Myxococcus guangdongensis: one gene and its partner. Each later gene encodes a partner of the first gene's protein in a complex. Links are inferred from orthologs where the notes say so. Each region holds a gene or a part of one and is shown on either strand. Other genes may lie near its edges.

The links.
Region 2: the proteins of nusB (region 1) and rpsJ are in contact, whole or in part, in a solved structure (PDB 3D3B), measured with the Escherichia coli proteins. The link is inferred for Myxococcus guangdongensis from one-to-one orthologs.

Annotation. Positions count from the first base shown.
Region 1 is NZ_JAJVKW010000001.1:60,841-68,719, reverse strand. Bases 1,500-4,477 are described here. They hold nusB (transcription antitermination factor NusB), read left to right. Parts: upstream 1,500-2,761; coding sequence 2,762-3,193; downstream 3,194-4,477. Other genes in these bases: LXT21_RS00270 (chemotaxis protein CheW), read left to right, coding at 4,141-4,477; LXT21_RS00275 (response regulator), read left to right, coding at 3,770-4,144; LXT21_RS00280 (M17 family peptidase N-terminal domain-containing protein), read left to right, coding at 3,219-3,710; ribH (6,7-dimethyl-8-ribityllumazine synthase), read left to right, coding at 2,255-2,758; LXT21_RS00295 (riboflavin synthase), read left to right, coding at 1,558-2,214. Outside these bases: transcriptional regulator NrdR, read left to right, coding at 1-276; bifunctional diaminohydroxyphosphoribosylaminopyrimidine deaminase/5-amino-6-(5-phosphoribosylamino)uracil reductase RibD, read left to right, coding at 287-1,450; more of LXT21_RS00270, read left to right, coding at 4,478-6,888; LXT21_RS00265 (chemotaxis protein CheW), read left to right, coding at 6,923-7,489; LXT21_RS00260 (chemotaxis protein CheW), read left to right, coding at 7,486-7,879. UniProt on the Escherichia coli protein: Part of the processive rRNA transcription and antitermination complex (rrnTAC). The complex forms an RNA-chaperone ring around the RNA exit tunnel of RNA polymerase (RNAP).
Region 2 is NZ_JAJVKW010000004.1:292,404-300,209, reverse strand. The notes cover bases 3,198-6,102. They hold rpsJ (30S ribosomal protein S10), read right to left. Parts: upstream 4,852-6,102; coding sequence 4,543-4,851; downstream 3,198-4,542. Other genes in these bases: tuf (elongation factor Tu), read right to left, coding at 5,053-6,102; rplD (50S ribosomal protein L4), read right to left, coding at 3,866-4,489; LXT21_RS14590 (50S ribosomal protein L23), read right to left, coding at 3,576-3,869; rplB (50S ribosomal protein L2), read right to left, coding at 3,198-3,540. Outside these bases: rplN (50S ribosomal protein L14), read right to left, coding at 1-78; rpsQ (30S ribosomal protein S17), read right to left, coding at 145-471; rpmC (50S ribosomal protein L29), read right to left, coding at 564-779; rplP (50S ribosomal protein L16), read right to left, coding at 823-1,242; rpsC (30S ribosomal protein S3), read right to left, coding at 1,309-1,971; rplV (50S ribosomal protein L22), read right to left, coding at 2,012-2,356; rpsS (30S ribosomal protein S19), read right to left, coding at 2,392-2,679; more of rplB, read right to left, coding at 2,695-3,197; more of tuf, read right to left, coding at 6,103-6,243; fusA (elongation factor G), read right to left, coding at 6,385-7,806. UniProt on the Escherichia coli protein: Involved in the binding of tRNA to the ribosomes. Part of the processive rRNA transcription and antitermination complex (rrnTAC). The complex forms an RNA-chaperone ring around the RNA exit tunnel of RNA polymerase (RNAP).

The DNA of each region.
Region 1 (7,879 bases):
CGCCCCGTCTCCGCCGACAAGCTGGAGGAGACCGTGGTGGCCATCGAGCGGCTCTTGCAGGGCATGGGAGAGAAGGAGATCAACTCGTCCGTCATCGGCGAGGAGGTCATGCGCCGGCTGCAGCAGATGGACGAGGTGGCCTACGTGCGCTTCGCCTCCGTGTACCGCAGCTTCCGCGACATCTCCGAGTTCCTGCATGAGCTGAAGGACCTGCTCGAGGACCAGGAGCGCGAGCGCAAGTCGAAGCCGCCGCTCCTCCCGGGCCAGGGGAGTTGAAGGAGAACGGATGAGGCTGCTCACGCGGGCAAAGCTCGAAGCCACGAGGGCGCCCCGGGCGAAGCGGGCGGCGGACTTCGACCGCGCGGTGGCCGAGTTCTTCATGCGCATCGCCCTGGAGGAGGCCGCCAAGGGCCTGGGCCGCACCAGCCCCAACCCCGTGGTGGGCGCGGTGCTGGTCAAGGGCGGCCGAATCATCGCGCGCGGCTACCACAAGAAGGCGGGCACGGCGCACGCGGAGGTGGTGGCGCTGGAGGCCGCGGGCGCCAAGGCGCGGGGCGCGGACCTCTACTCCACGCTGGAGCCGTGCGACCACTATGGCCGCACGCCGCCGTGCAGCCTGGCCATCATCGAGGCGGGCGTGCGCCGCGTCTTCTGCGGCTCGGCGGACCCCAACCCCAAGGTGAGCGGCAAGGGCGTGGCGCGCATGCGCCGCGCGGGCGTGAAGGTCGTCACCGGCGTGCTCCAGGCGGAGGCGGACAAGCTCAACCGGCCCTTCTTCAAGCAGCTGCGCACGGGCCTGCCCTGGGTGACGCTGAAGGCCGCGGCCACGCTGGACGGCAAGCTGGCCACGGCCACGGGGGACTCGCGCTGGGTGACGGGCGAGAAGGCGCGCGAGTGGGTGCACCGGCTGCGCGACTCCGTGGACGTCATCCTGGTGGGCGCCAACACCGTGCGCCACGACGACCCCAAGCTCACCACGCGGCTGCCCGGTGGCCAGGGCAAGGACGCGCTGCGCGTGGTGGTGGACAGCCGGCTGCGCCTGTCGCCGCGCTACACCGTCTTCAACCAGAAGAGCTCCGCGCGCACCATCATCGCGACGCTGGAGGACCCCGAGGGCCGCAAGGCCCGGCGCTTCCTCGCCCAGGGCGTGGAGGTGTGGCAGGTGCGCCCCAAGGCGGACCGGGTGGACCTGAAGGCGCTCTTGCGCAAGCTGGCCCGCTCCGGCCACAACCACGTGCTCGTGGAGGGCGGCTCGGAGATGTACGGCTCCTTCCTGCGCGAGAAGCTGGCGGACGAGCTGGCGCTGTTCCTGGCGCCCAAGCTGCTCGGTCGCGAGGGCATGTCGTGGGCCGGTGACTTGGGCGTGAAGGAGATGGCCCAGGCGCTCGCGGTGAAGGACCTCACCTTCGAGCAGCACGGCCCGGACATCCTGCTCCAGGCGCTGCTCTAGGCACTTCAGGCGCCCATGAGCGGGGCCATGGTGTCGGTGAATGACGGACACATCGGCGCGCCGGACGGGGGCGACCCGGAGGGCCGTTCGTTATAAGCCTGGGCATCATGTTCACCGGGCTCATTCAGGACATCGGCAGGGTGGAGCGCGTCATTCCGGGTGGGATGACGGACTTGTGGATTCGCACGGCGCTGGGGGCCTCGGGCTTCGCGCTGGGTGAGTCGATCGCCGTGGATGGCGCGTGCCTCACGGTGGTGGAGCTGGCGGGGGACACCTTCCGGGTGCAGGTGGCGCCCGAGTCCCTCAGGCGCACCACGCTGGACGGGGTGCGGCCCGGGGACAGGGTCAACCTGGAGCGGGCGCTGGCGCTGGGGGACCGGCTGGGCGGGCACCTGGTCTCCGGGCACGTGGACCAGGTCAGCTCGGTGCTGGAGACCTACCCGGAAGGCGGCTCGTGGGTGATGGTGTTCGGCCTGCCCGAGTCCCTGGCGCCGTACTTCATCGAGAAGGGCTCGGTGGCCATCGACGGCATCAGTCTGACGGTCAACAGCGTGGGCGCGGACCGCTTCGGGGTGCAGCTGATTCCGGAGACGCAGGAGCGCACCACCTTGCGGGCCAAGGCGGTGGGGGCCCGGGTCAACCTGGAGGCGGACCCGATTGGGAAGTACGTGGCCCGGCTGTTCTCGCTCCAGCGCGGGCAGGTGGGCGGCGGGGGTGGGGTGACGGAGGCGGCCGTCCGGGCGGCGGGCTTCGGCACGCCGTAGCAGGCGACGGCGGGGGCGCGGGTGGTGTAGGAAGCCCCGCATGCCTCGCTACATCGAAGGTGACTTCCTCCCCCCCAAGGGCCGCTTCGCCATCTGCGTCGCCCGCTTCAATGGCTTCATCACCGAGGAGCTGGCCAAGGGCGCCGTGGACACGCTGGTGCGCCACGGCGTGGCCGACGCGGACGTGGACGTGTACCGCTGCCCCGGCACGTACGAGCTGCCCGGGCTGGTGCGCCGCGTGACGGAGTCGCGTCAGTACGTGGGCGTCATCGCCCTGGGCGCCGTCATCCGTGGCGGCACGCCCCACTTCGACTACGTGGCCGGCGAGTGCGCCAAGGGCATCGGCGCGGTGGCCTTCAACGCGGCGGCGGCCAACCCCGCGACGTCGGTGACGTTCGGCGTGCTGACCACCGACACGGTGGAGCAGGCCATCGACCGGGCGGGCGTGAAGGCGGGCAACAAGGGCGCCGAGGCCACGCTGGCCTGCATCGAGATGGTGAACCTGTATGCGCGCATCCCCGCGCTCGACGCGAGGAAGGGCTAGTCCATGGGCGCGCGCAGAACGGGACGTGAGCGGGCGTTGCAGGCGCTCTACCAGTTGGAGATGACGCCGGGGACGTCGGTGTACGAGGCGCTGGAGTCGGCGTGGACCGCCTCCGCCGAGGCCGAGGAGCCGAAGCGGGACCCCGACGCGGTGAAGTTCGCCCGCGAGCTGGTGGACGGCGTGCAGGGCCACCGCGCGGAGATTGACCGGCTCATCGAGTCGCACAGCCACAACTGGCGGCTGGACCGCATGTCCCGCATCGACCGCAACGTGCTGCGCGTGGGCATCTTCGAGCTGAAGTACCGTCCGGACATCCCCCGCAAGGTCACCATCAACGAGGCGGTGGAGCTGGGGAAGAACTTCGGGACGGAGGAGTCCAGCGCCTTCGTCAACGGCCTGTTGGACCGGGTGGCGGTGGCGCTCAAGAAGGACTGAAGTCCCGAGCCGAGGAGCAACCGCGGTGAGCCAGACGACGACGCACGACATCGGGATGGAGGGGCTGGACTCGCTGACGGGCGTGGACGCCCTGTGCCTGTTCGTGGCCGAGGATGATCGCCCGTTGCCGGCCACCGCGGGCTACGTGGACTGGCGGCTGTGCGGTGTGTTGTCGCGGGTGCTCAAGGGCGGCTTCTTCTCCGGCGTGAAGGACGACTGGCTCCTGTTGCCCGCGGACGGGAAGCTGGAGGTGCCGCGCATCTTCGTCGTGGGCCTGGGGGCCCGGAAGGCGCTGGACGCCCAGGGGCTCCACGAGGCGCTGGCCGAGGCGGGCAAGGTGCTCAGCCGGGCCAAGGTGGCGTCGGTGGCGCTGGAAATCCCCGGCGGCGGTTCGCTGGACGACGCGGCGCGGGCGGAGGCCTTCCAGAAGGGCTTCCTGCCCGCGTTCAAGGGCGGACGGGTGGCCCTTCTGACGGACAAGGGGCTCGTCCGGCTCCTACCAGGCAGGAAGGGCTGAAGCTCGGCGACCGGGCAGGCCTTCTGTTAGCATCGGGAGACCGTCCGGGGCGTGCACGCATGCGTGTCAAGGTGTTGATTGTCGAGGACTCCAAGGCGTCGCGCGAATACATCGCGTCGACGGTGGAGGCGGTGGATGGCATCGAGGCCGTCGTGACGTCCAGCGGCTTCGAGGCGCTGAAGCTGCTGCCGCGTCACCGCTTCGACCTCATCATCACCGACATCAACATGCCCGACATCAACGGGCTGGAGCTCATCAACTTCGTCAAGAAGAACCCCAACTACCGCGACGTGCCGCTCTTCATCATCACCACGGAGGGGCGGGAGCAGGACCGCGAGCGGGGCATGGCGTTGGGGGCGGCGGAGTACCTGGTCAAACCGTTCCAGCCCGGCAGTCTCGAGGGGCTCTTGCGCCGGTACCTGAAGCTGCCGTGAGTCCTCCGAGCAAGGCCCTGGCCGAGTTCGTGGCCGAGGCGACCGAGATTCTCGAGGCGCTCGGCAAGGACCTGCTGGTGCTGGACGAGCGGCGCGGCCACGAGGCGGACCCGGAGCGGGTCAATGGCATCTTCCGCGCGGCGCACTCGCTCAAGGGCCTGGCGGGGCTGTTCGGCCAGGAGCGCATCTCCCGGCTGGCGCATGGGACGGAGGACCTGCTCGACCGGCTCCGGCTGGGCAAGCTGCTGCTGGACGACGCGGTGCTCGACACGCTGATTGAGGCGCTGGATGCGTTCCAGGCGCTGTTGGCGGAGACGGCGCGGGGTTCGGAGACGGAGGGGCTGAGCCGGCGCGTGGAGGGCATGGCGGAGCGGTTGATCCGCCTGGGCGAGGCGCCCATCGCGCTGGATGAGGACCCGCTGGAGCGGCTGGAGCTGGAAGCGCAGGTGCGCTCGGTCTTCACCGAGTACGAGGAGCATCGGCTCCGAGAGAACGTGCGGCGGGGCGTGGCGCTGTGGCGCGTGCGCGCGGCGTTCGACCTGTCGGACTTCGACAAGGGGCTGGCGGACCTGAACACGCGCCTCAAGCCGCTGGGCGAGGTCATCAGCACGCTGCCGTCCGCGCGGCCGGGTGGGGCGCATGGCATCGCGTTCGATCTCATCTTCGGCACGCACGTGTCGGTGATGGAGCTGGAGTCCGGGCTGAGTGGGACGCCCGCGGAGCTCGCGCCCCTCAACGTGCGGCCCGTGGGAGTGCCCGCGACGGCCCACTCGGCGGAGGTGCTGGCCCGGGTGGTGGAGACTCCCGCCATCGTCGTGGAGCCACCGGGTACGCGTCCCGAGGTCTCCACGGTCGCGCCGCCCACGACGAAGCGCGGCGGGAAGAAGCGCGGCGCGAAGGGGACGGCGGAGGGGCGACAGCCGTCGCTGCCGCTCACGGAACAAGGGCCTGGAGTGGCGCCGGGTGGCGCCGGGCGTGAGGACGTGGGCACGTCCCCGATGGGGCAGGGTGGGGGGAATTCCTCGGCGCAGGTGCCGGGCATGCACCCGATGGAGCATGGCGCCGAAGGCGTGAATCCCTCAGGGCAGATACCGGGCACGTTCCCCCTGGGGCCTGGCGCTGGTGGCGCTGCCTCCGCGCACCTGTCGGGGGCATCGACGATGGGCCCTGGTGCCGGAGGCGTGAATCCCTCGTCGGCGCCTCCGACGGGGGCGATTCCCCCGGGCCTCATTCCTCCCTCGGACCCGGGACTCCCGGCTGGGACACGCGGCCCCGGCGCACCCTCCGCAGGCTGGAGCGCGACCGTCGCGAACTCGGGCGTGTTCCCCTCGGGTCTGCGCTCCTCCCCGGTCATGGGCCCGGGTGGCGTGGCGTTGCCCCAGGGTGGCTCGGGCTCCACCGGGCCGTCGCTCGTGACGTACCTCCAGGGCCCGGGAGGCCGCGCCCCCGTTCGTGCCGTGTCGACCTCCGCCGAGGCCCCTGCCTCGACACCTCCGCCCACCGTGGCCGCCGCGGCGCCGGAGCCGTCGCTGCGCTCGTTGACGCAGACGGTGCGCGTCGACATCGGCAAGCTGGATGGCCTCATCAACATGGTGGGCGAGCTCCTGCTCATCAAGGCCAACCTCCAGCGGCTCGCCGAGTCCGCGCGGCAGGATGGCGTCGTGCCGCTGTCGAAGCTCTTCGGTCAGGAGCTGGCGCGCGAGACCCGCGGCCTGGAGCGCAAGCTGGAGGCCCTCCAGGAGGGACTGCTCGAGGCGCGCATGGTCCCCGTGGGCCAGGTGTTCGACAAGCTGGCCCGACTGGTGCGTCGCATCACCCGCGAGGCGGGCAAGGAGATCGACTTCGTCATCGGCGGCGGCGAGGTGGAGCTCGACAAGCTCATCGTCGAGGAGCTGAGCGACCCGCTCATGCACCTCATCCGCAACGCCATCGACCACGGCGTGGAGTCTCCGGACGCACGACTGGCCGCGGGCAAGTCCCGCCGCGCGGTGGTGGCGCTGCGCGCGGTGCAGAAGGGCAACCACGTCGTCATCGAGGTGAGCGACGACGGCGCGGGCATCGACGAATTGCGCGTGCGCGAGGTGGCGCTGACGCGCGGCCTCATCACCTTCGCGCAGGCCGAGGAGATGGGCCGCCGCGAGCTGCTCAACCTCATCTTCCTCCCAGGCTTCTCCACCGCTCGCAGCGTGTCCGAGCTGTCCGGCCGCGGCGTGGGCCTGGACGTGGTGAAGAACAACCTGGGCAACCTCTCCGGCATCATCGACGTGTGGAGCGAGCGCGGGAAGGGCACCGCCTTCCACCTGACGCTGCCCGTCACGCTGGCCATCATCCGCGCGCTGGTCGTGGGCGTGAGTGCTCGCACGTACGCGGTTCCCCTCAACAGCGTGCTCGAAATCCTCTCCGTGCAGCCCCGCGAGATTCGCACCGTGGAGCGGCGCGAGGTGCTGGACCTGCGCGGACAGACGCTCCCCTTCGTGCGCCTGTCGCGCCTGTTCGGTCTCCCCGAACGGCCGGTGAGCCGCTACTTCGTGGTGGTGGTGGGACTCGCGCAGGAGCGGCTGGGCATCGCCGTGGACGAGCTGCACGGGCAGCAGGACATCGTCACCAAGCCCCTGGGCGGCCGGCTCCAATCCGTCCGGGGCATTTCCGGCGCCACGGACCTGGGAAACCGGACTCCCGTGTTGGTGCTGGATGTCGGCGCGCTGCTGGAAGACGGGCTGGCCATGGAGCGAAGGCGGGCCTGACGCCAGGCGCGGCCGGCTGCTATCCTCGCGAGCCGTGTCCAGGTTCGCCGCACTGCTCGACGACTTCTTCTTCCGTCCGGACGAGGACGTCAGCGGGCTGCAGGACTTCGCCGCCGGCAGCGACGGCGTGGCCTCCGTCACGCCCGAGGAGGTCCCCGAGGAGTACCTCGCCTTCCGTCTGGAGGGAGAGTCCTACGCGGTGCCCATCCGCGCGGTGCGCGAAATCTCCAAGGTGCCGCCGCTGACGGAGATACCCCGGGCGGAGCCCCAACTGCTCGGCGTGTTGAACCTTCGCGGAGAGCTGTTGCCCGCGTACGACATCAAGGTGCGCCTGGGGCTCGCGGAGCGAGCGCCCCTGGTCGCCGGTCCCGACGCGCCCGTGCCTCCGCGCGACGCGCGCATCCTCGTGCTGCGCACGCAGACGGGGCCCGCGGGTGTCTGGGTGGACAGCGTCAGCGGCGTGGTGAAGCTCAAGCCCTCCATGTTGGAGCCGCCACCGTCGAGCCTCCGCCTCGGAGACCGCGACTGCGTGGTGGCCATCGGCCGACGCGGCCCCTCGCTGTTCATCCTCCTGGACCCGGAACAGGCGCTGGCGTCATGAAGGACTCCGTCAACCTGCTGTCGCACCATCCTTCCGGCGTGCACGAGGCGCCCGCGGGACCCCCGGACACCCCGGTGCAGCTGTGCGCCTTCTTCGTGGGCGAGGACGAATACGCGCTCGACATCCAGCGTGTGGAAGAAGTGCTCCCGCTCCAGCGCGTGACGCCCATCCCCCACGCGCCCTCGTTCGTCGAGGGCGTGGTGCACCTGCGCGGCGTCATCCTGCCGGTGGTGGACCTGCGCAAGCGGTTGCAGGGGCAGCCCTCGGTGGAGTCGCGCAAGGCGAGGCTTCTGGTCTGCAGGTTGGGCGCGCGGCGGGTGGCGGTGAAGGTGGAGCGCGTGGCGGAGGTGCTGCGCGCGCGCCGGGGTGATATCAAGCCCGCGCCCGCGT
Region 2 (7,806 bases), on another replicon or contig:
GCCGAGCACCTTGATGCAGAACACCTTCTTCGCGCCCGAGTTGTCCGCCACGTCGAGCACGCTCGTCATCTGAATCATCTGGGAATCTCCTATCGCCGGTGTCTCCACCGCGCAGCCTCACGGCCGCGCATGTGGAGGTGCGTGCTAGACGTTCTTGCTCTTCTCCAGCACCTCGACCACGCGCCAACGCTTGTCCTTCGAAGCGGGCTTGGTCTCGGCGATCCGGACCCGGTCACCCTCGTTGATGGTGACCTTCTTCGGGTAGTCGTGGTCCTCCACGTGGGCCTTGTACTTCTCGCGCAGGCTCATGATCTTCCCGTACTTCGGGTGGGGAGCCCGGCGCTGGACGGTGACCACCACCGTCTTCTGCATCTTGTTGGAGGTGACGATTCCCACGCGCGTCTTGGGACGGCCGCGGGTGGAGGTCTCTGCCTTGGGCGCTTCGGTCGTCTCAGCCATCTTCTCTCTCACTGTCTCTCATGCACCCGGGCGCTCGCACGTCCCGGATGGCCTTGCGCACCCGACTCGAGCGAGCGCGCTTGGAGGATTCGCGGGTGGAGGCGTTACGCCTTCGCCGCCTTCTTCTTCTCGGTCAGCACGGCCAGGATACGGGCCAGGTCACGCCGGTGTCCGGTCCGCTCCGCCGGGTTGTCCAGCGAGCCGGTCCGCCGCTTGAGCTGGTCCTGGAACAGCGTCTCGCGCAGTTCCGTCGCCCGCCGCTGCAGGTCGTCCGCCGACAGCTCCCTCAGTTCCTTCGCAGTCGCCATTGCAATCTCCACATGCGCGCGGGAGCCATCCAGAGGACAGCTCCCGCCGCGGTGCCTAGAGGCTCAGGTCCGCGCGCTTCACGATCTTCGTGAGCACGGGCAGCTTCGCCTGCGCCAGCTTCAGCGCCCCGGTGGCCACCTCGGTCGTCATACCCTCCATCTCATAGAGGATGCGGCCGGGCTTCACCACCGCGACGTAGTACTCCACGCCACCCTTACCGGTACCCATTCGAGTCTCGGCGGGCTTCTTGGTGATGGGCTTGTCCGGGAAGATTCGGATCCAGATCTTGCCGCCGCGCTTCACGTGGCGGGTCATCGCGATACGAGCCGCCTCGATCTGCCGGGAGGTGATCCAGCCCGGCTGAAGGCTCATCAGGCCGAACTCGCCGTAGGTCAGGTCGCTGCCACGGTGAGCGGCGCCCGGCATGCGGCCCTTGTGCATCTTGCGGTACTTCGTACGTGCAGGCTGAAGCATCGTCGCTGTCCTTCCCTACCCTGCCCCGGGTGCCTCCTCGCGGAGACACCCGGCGCGGGAGGGCAATTACCGGTTGGAGGGCATGGGGGCCTGGCCACCCTTGCCCGGGAGAACCTCGCCCTTGCAGACCCAGACCTTGCAGCCGATCTTGCCGTAGGTCGTCTTGGCCTCAGCGAAGCCGTAGTCGATGTCCGCGCGGAGGGTGTGCAGGGGCACGCGGCCCTCGCGGTACCACTCGTAGCGAGCCATCTCGGCGCCACCCAGGCGGCCCGAGCAGGCCACGCGGATGCCCTTCGCCCCGAACTTCATGGCCGTCTGCAGCGCCTTCTTCATGGCGCGGCGGAAGGCGATGCGGCGCTCGAGCTGCGTGGCGATGTTCTCCGCCACCAACTGCGCGTCGGTCTCCGCCTTGCGGACCTCGACGATGTTGAGGAAGACCTCGTTCTTCGTGAACTGCTGGAGGTCCTTCTTCACCGTCTCGATGCCCGCGCCGCGCTTGCCGATGACGATACCCGGGCGCGCGGTGTGGACGTTGACCTTCACCTTGTTTGCGGCGCGCTCGATCTCCACCTTGGACACGCCCGCGTGGTTCAGCGACTTCTTCACGAACTCGCGGATGCGGATGTCTTCATGGAGCCACTGCGCGTAGTTCTTGTGCTCGAACCACTTGGAGTCCCAGGTCTTGATGACGCCAAGCCGGAACCCGATCGGATGAACTTTCTGTCCCAACGTGAATCTCCTTGAACGTCCGGGCAGGGCCCGACGGGTCCTACTTCTTGGCCTCGGCCAGCACCACGTGGACGTGGGCGGTCTTCTTCTTGATGGGGGTGGCCCGGCCCATGGCGCGCGGCATGAACCGGCGCTGGGTAGGACCCTGGTCCACCGAGATGGTCTTGACGTAGAGCGTGTCCACGTCGACCTGTCCCTTGGACTTGTCGGTCGCGTTGGCCACGGCGCTCTTGATGAGCTTCTCCACCGGCAGGGCCGCGGCGCGCGGGGTGAACTTCAGGATGTTGAGGGCCGCCTCGACGGGCTTGCCCCGGATGAGCGCCGCAACGGTAGACAGCTTGCGGGGGCTCATGCGCAGGAAACGCAGATGTGCAGTCGACTCCATGGTCATCTCCTCAGGCTCTCAGGCAATGCGCCAGGCTACTTGCCCGGGGCCTTGGCGACCTTCTTCTCCGCCGAGTGACCACCGAACGTACGCGTCGGGGAGAACTCGCCGAGCTTGTGGCCCACCATGTTCTCCGTGACGAACACCGGGATGAACTTCTTCCCGTTGTGCACCGCGAAGGTGTGACCCACGAACTCCGGAAGGATGGTGGAGCGGCGGGACCACGTCTTCACGACAGTCTTCTTGTTCGTCTTGATCATGTCCTCGATCTTCTTGACGAGGAAGTCGTCGACGAACGGACCCTTCTTGATCGAACGAGCCATGGCTTGCGAATCCTCTTACTGGCTGCGCGCGCCCTGGCGGCGGCCGCTCACGATGAACTTGTCAGTACGCTTGTTGGTACGCGTGGTGAGACCCTTGGTCTTCTTGCCCCACGGCGACACCGGGTGCGGGTTACCCTGACCGGACTTACCCTCACCACCACCGTGCGGGTGGTCCACGGGGTTCATCGCGAGACCACGAACCGTCGGGCGGATGCCCAGCCACCGGCTCTTACCCGCCTTGCCGATGCGGATGATCTCGTGCTCGATGTTACCCACCTGGCCCACGGTGGCGCGGCACTCGATGAGGACCATGCGGACGGTCCCGGAAGGCATGCGCACCTGCGCGTAGCGGCCCTCCTTCGCCATCAGCTGGCCGGACGTGCCGGCGGAGCGGATGACCTGGGCGCCACGGCCCGGCTTCAGCTCCACGTTGTGGATGACCGTACCCACCGGGATGTTCTGCAGCGGCAGGGAGTTGCCCGGACGGATGTCCGCGTTCTCGCCGGCGAACAGGGTGTCGCCCACATTCAGGCCCACGGGGGCCAGGATGTAGCGCTTCTCACCGTCCGCGTACGTCAGCAGGGCGATGTTGGCGGTGCGGTTCGGGTCGTACTCCACCGCGGTGACCTTGGCCGGCACGCCATCCTTGTCACGACGCTTGAAGTCGATGACGCGGTAGCGGCGCTTGTGACCACCACCCTGGTGACGACGGGTGATGTGTCCGTGGACGTTGCGGCCACCCGAGCGCTTCAGCGGCTCGGTCAGCTTCTTCTCGGGCGCGTCCTTGGTGATGTCCGCGAAATCGGACACCGTCATCAGACGGCGGGCGGCGCTTGTCGGCTTGTACTTCTTGATGCCCATGGTGTGTTCCTCAGGCTGACCTCAACGCCGTAGCGTCAGGCCGCCCCTCCCTCGAAGAGTTCGATCGAGTCGCCTTCCTTGAGGGTGACGACCGCCTTCTTGAAGTTGGGCCGCTTGCCGATGCTCCGACCCACGCGCTTGATCTTGCCGCGGACGATGTTGGTGCGAACGCCCTCGACGGTGACCTTGAACAGCGTCGTCACCGCGCGAGCCACGTCGTGCTTGGTGGCCTTACGGTCGACGATGAACGAGTACTGACGGAACTTCTCGCGGGCCTTGTCCAGCTTCTCGGTGATGAGCGGGCCCTTGATGACATCGTTCAGGTTCATGACAGCGCCCCCTCGAGGGTCTTCGCGGCCGCGGAGGTCAGGACCAGGTGCGAGTGCTTCAGCACCATCTCGAGGTTGACACCCTCGGGAGGAAGCACGTCGAACTTGGCCAGGTTCCGCACGCTGCGGTGCAGGTTGGTGTTGCCCTTCTCGTCCACCACCAGGGCGTTCTGCAGCTTCAGGCGCTTGGTCAGCACCTCAAAGGCCTGCTTGCTCTTGGGGGCGTCCAGGGAGAACCCGCTCAGGATGATGAGCGTCTTCTCCTTGGCGCGCAGGGACAGCGCGGACTTGAGCGCACCGCGGCGCACCTTGCGGGGCGGGCGGTAGAAGTAGTCGCGAGCCTTGGGAGCCATCGCCTTGCCGCCGCCCACCCAGTGGGAAGCGCGGATGGAACCCTGGCGGGCGCGGCCAGTGCCCTTCTGCTTCCAGGGCTTCTTGCCGCCGCCGCTGACCAGCGAGGTGTTCTTCACACCCACCGTGCCGCGGCGCCGGTTGATCTGCTGCATCTTCGCGACCTCGTAAAAGAGGTGCGTGTTCGGCTCAGCGCCGAAGATGTCGTCGGAGAGCTCGATCTCCGACACCTTCTTCAAATCCAGGTCGACAACGTCAAACTTCGCCATGGCACTTTCCTCGCGGGGGTCGGAGTGAAACCACTCAGACGCCCACCCGCTTCCTAGGACTTGATCTCGACGTCAACGCCGGCCGACAGATCCAGCTTCATGAGCGCATCCAGCGTCTGCTGCGTAGGCTCGAGAATATCGAGCAGGCGCTTGTGGGTGCGGATCTCGAACTGCTCGCGGCTCTTCTTGTCCACGTGCGGAGAACGCAGCACGGTGAACTTGTTGATGCGCGTAGGAAGGGGGATCGGACCGGCCACCTTCGCGCCAGTGCGCTTAGCCGTCTCGACGATCTCACCCGCGCTCTGGTCCAGGAGCTTCGAGTCGTATGCCTTCAGCCGGATGCGGATCTTCTGTGTCGCCATTCGCAAGAACCTCTTAGAACGAACTTTGTGCCAACGCCCCGGAAGGCGCTACGACCGACGTCCCCTGGTTGTCACAGAGCCGTTTCTTCAGAACGAAGGGGCGCGGTGATTACCATCCCGCCCCGGTGTATGCAACTGGATTTCCTCCGGCTCCCTGGAAATTCCCCGGAAGGACGTCCCGGGGAGCCGGTAGGAGGTCTGCTACTCGATCACTTCCGCCACGACGCCGGCGCCCACCGTGCGGCCACCCTCGCGAACAGCGAAGCGCAGCTCCTTCTCCATCGCGACAGGGGTGATGAGCTCCACCTCGATCGCGATGTTGTCGCCCGGCATCACCATCTCCACGTTCTCCGGCAGCTTCACCGTTCCCGTCACGTCCGTGGTGCGGAAGTAGAACTGGGGACGGTAGCCCTTGAAGAACGGCGTGTGACGACCACCCTCTTCCTTCGACAGCACGTAAATCTGCGCCTTGAACTTGGTGTGCGGCGTGATGCTGCCAGGCTTGGCAATCACCTGCCCACGCTCCATGTCCTCACGCTTCAGGCCGCGAACCAGCGCGCCGATGTTGTCGCCCGCCATGCCCTCGTCCAGCAGCTTGCGGAACATCTCCACGCCCGTCACGACCGTCTTCTGCGTCGGGCGAAGGCCGACGACCTCGACCTCCTCGCCGACCTTGACCCGACCGCGCTCCACGCGGCCCGTCGCCACCGTTCCACGGCCGGCGATGGAGAACACGTCCTCCACCGGCATCAGGAAGGGCTTGTCCGTCGCGCGCTGCGGCGTCGGGATGTAGCTGTCCACCGCCTCCATCAGCTTCAGGATGGCCGGCTCGCCGATGTCGCTCGCGTCACCCTCGAGCGCCTTCACGGCGGAGCCCGGGATGATGGGGATGCTGTCGCCGGGGAACTCGTACTTCTTCAGCAGGTCCCGGACCTCCATCTCCACCAGCTCGCGCAGCTCCGGGTCGTCCAGCAGGTCCACCTTGTTCAGGAAGACCACGATGTACGGGACACCGACCTGGCGCGCTAGCAGGATGTGCTCACGCGTCTGGGGCATCGGGCCGTCCGCCGCCGACACCACCAGGATGGCGCCGTCCATCTGCGCCGCGCCCGTGATCATGTTCTTCACGTAGTCGGCGTGGCCCGGACAGTCGACGTGCGCGTAGTGACGGTTCTTCGTCTGATACTCGACGTGCGCCGTCGAGATCGTGATGCCGCGCTCGCGCTCTTCCGGCGCCTTGTCGATCTGGTCGTACGCCAGGAACGTGGCGCCGCCCGTCTTCGCCAGCACCTTCGTGATGGCCGCCGTCAGCGACGTCTTGCCGTGGTCCACGTGTCCGATCGTGCCGATGTTCACGTGGGGCTTGTTACGCTCGAACTTCTCCTTGGCCATGACACTCCTCACCGCGGCTGAGCCGGTCAATCACCCGGCGCGTATCGAATCCCGCAAAAACTCACTGCGAAGGTGCTGCGTCCTGCTCCAAACCCGCCACAACGTCAACTGAAATCGCCCGCAGGGTCGACTGCCGGGCCGTCAGTAGCGGTTCAGCGCCGTCTTGGGCGCCGGCGCGTAGTGACTGAACTGCATGGTGTAGGTCGCCCTTCCCTGGCTGCGGCTGCGCAGGTCGGTCGAGTAGCCGAACATGGCGGCCAGGGGCACCTGTGCCTGGATGGCCTGCAGGTTGCCTGGGCGGGGCGTCATGCCCAGCACCTTGCCTCGCCGGCCGTTCAGGTCGCCAATCACGTCGCCCATGAAGGGCTCGGGCGTGACGATTTCGCAGTTCATGATGGGCTCGAGCAGCACGGGGCTGGCCGCGCGCACCGCGTCCTTGAAGGCCAGCGAGCCGGCGATCTTGAACGCCATCTCACTCGAGTCCACGTCGTGCACGGAGCCGTCGTAGGCCTCCACCTTCACGTCCACCATGGGGTAGCCCGCCACGGGGCCGTTCTGCAGGGCCTCCTGGACGCCGTCGCGCACCGCGTCCACGAACTCCTTGGGCACCACGCCGCCGACGATCTTGTTCTCGAAGGCGAAGCCCTTGCCGGGCTCGTTCGGCATCACCCTCAGCCAGATGTGGCCGTACTGCCCCCGGCCGCCCGTCTGGCGGATGAACTTGCCCTCGGCCTGCATCGGCGTGGTGATGGTCTCGCGGTAGGCCACCTGCGGCTTGCCAATGTTCGCGTCGACCTTGAACTCCCTCAGGAGGCGGTCGACGATGATCTCCAGGTGCAACTCGCCCATGCCGGCGATCAGCGTCTGCCCCGTCTCCTCGTTCGTCCGCACGCGGAAGGACGGGTCCTCCATCGCCAGGCGCTGCAGGGACTGGATGATCTTGTCCTGGTCCGCCGTGGACTTCGGCTCGATGGCGATGTCGATGACCGGCTCGGGGAACTCCATCCGCTCGAGGATGATGGGCTGCTTGTCGTCGCAGAGCGTGTCGCCCGTCGCCGCCAGCTTCAGGCCCACCACCGCGCAGATGTCACCCGCGTAGCACTCGGTCAGCTCGTCCTTCTTGTCCGCGCGCATCTGGACCAGGCGGCTGACGCGCTCGCGCTTGCCCTTCACCGAGTTCCACACCGCCGTGCCCGCCTCCAGCTTCCCGGAGTAGACGCGCAGGAACGTCAGCGTCTGCGACTGGAACGCCGGGTCGTTCATGATCTTGAACGCCAGGGCGCTGAAGGGCGCGTCGTCCCGCGTCTCGCGCACCGCGTCCTCGCCCTTGGGCGTCTTGCCGTGCACCGGCGGGATGTCCAGCGGGCTCGGCAGGTAGTCGATGACCGCGTCCAACAGCGGCTGCACGCCCTTGTGGCGGAACGCCGACCCGCAGAACACCGGGAACAGCTTCAGCCCCACGCAGCCCTTGCGGATGGCCGCGCGGACCTCCTGCTCGGTGAGCTCCTGGCCCTCCAGGAACTTCTCCGTCAGCGCGTCGTCCTGCTCCGCGGCGGCCTCGAG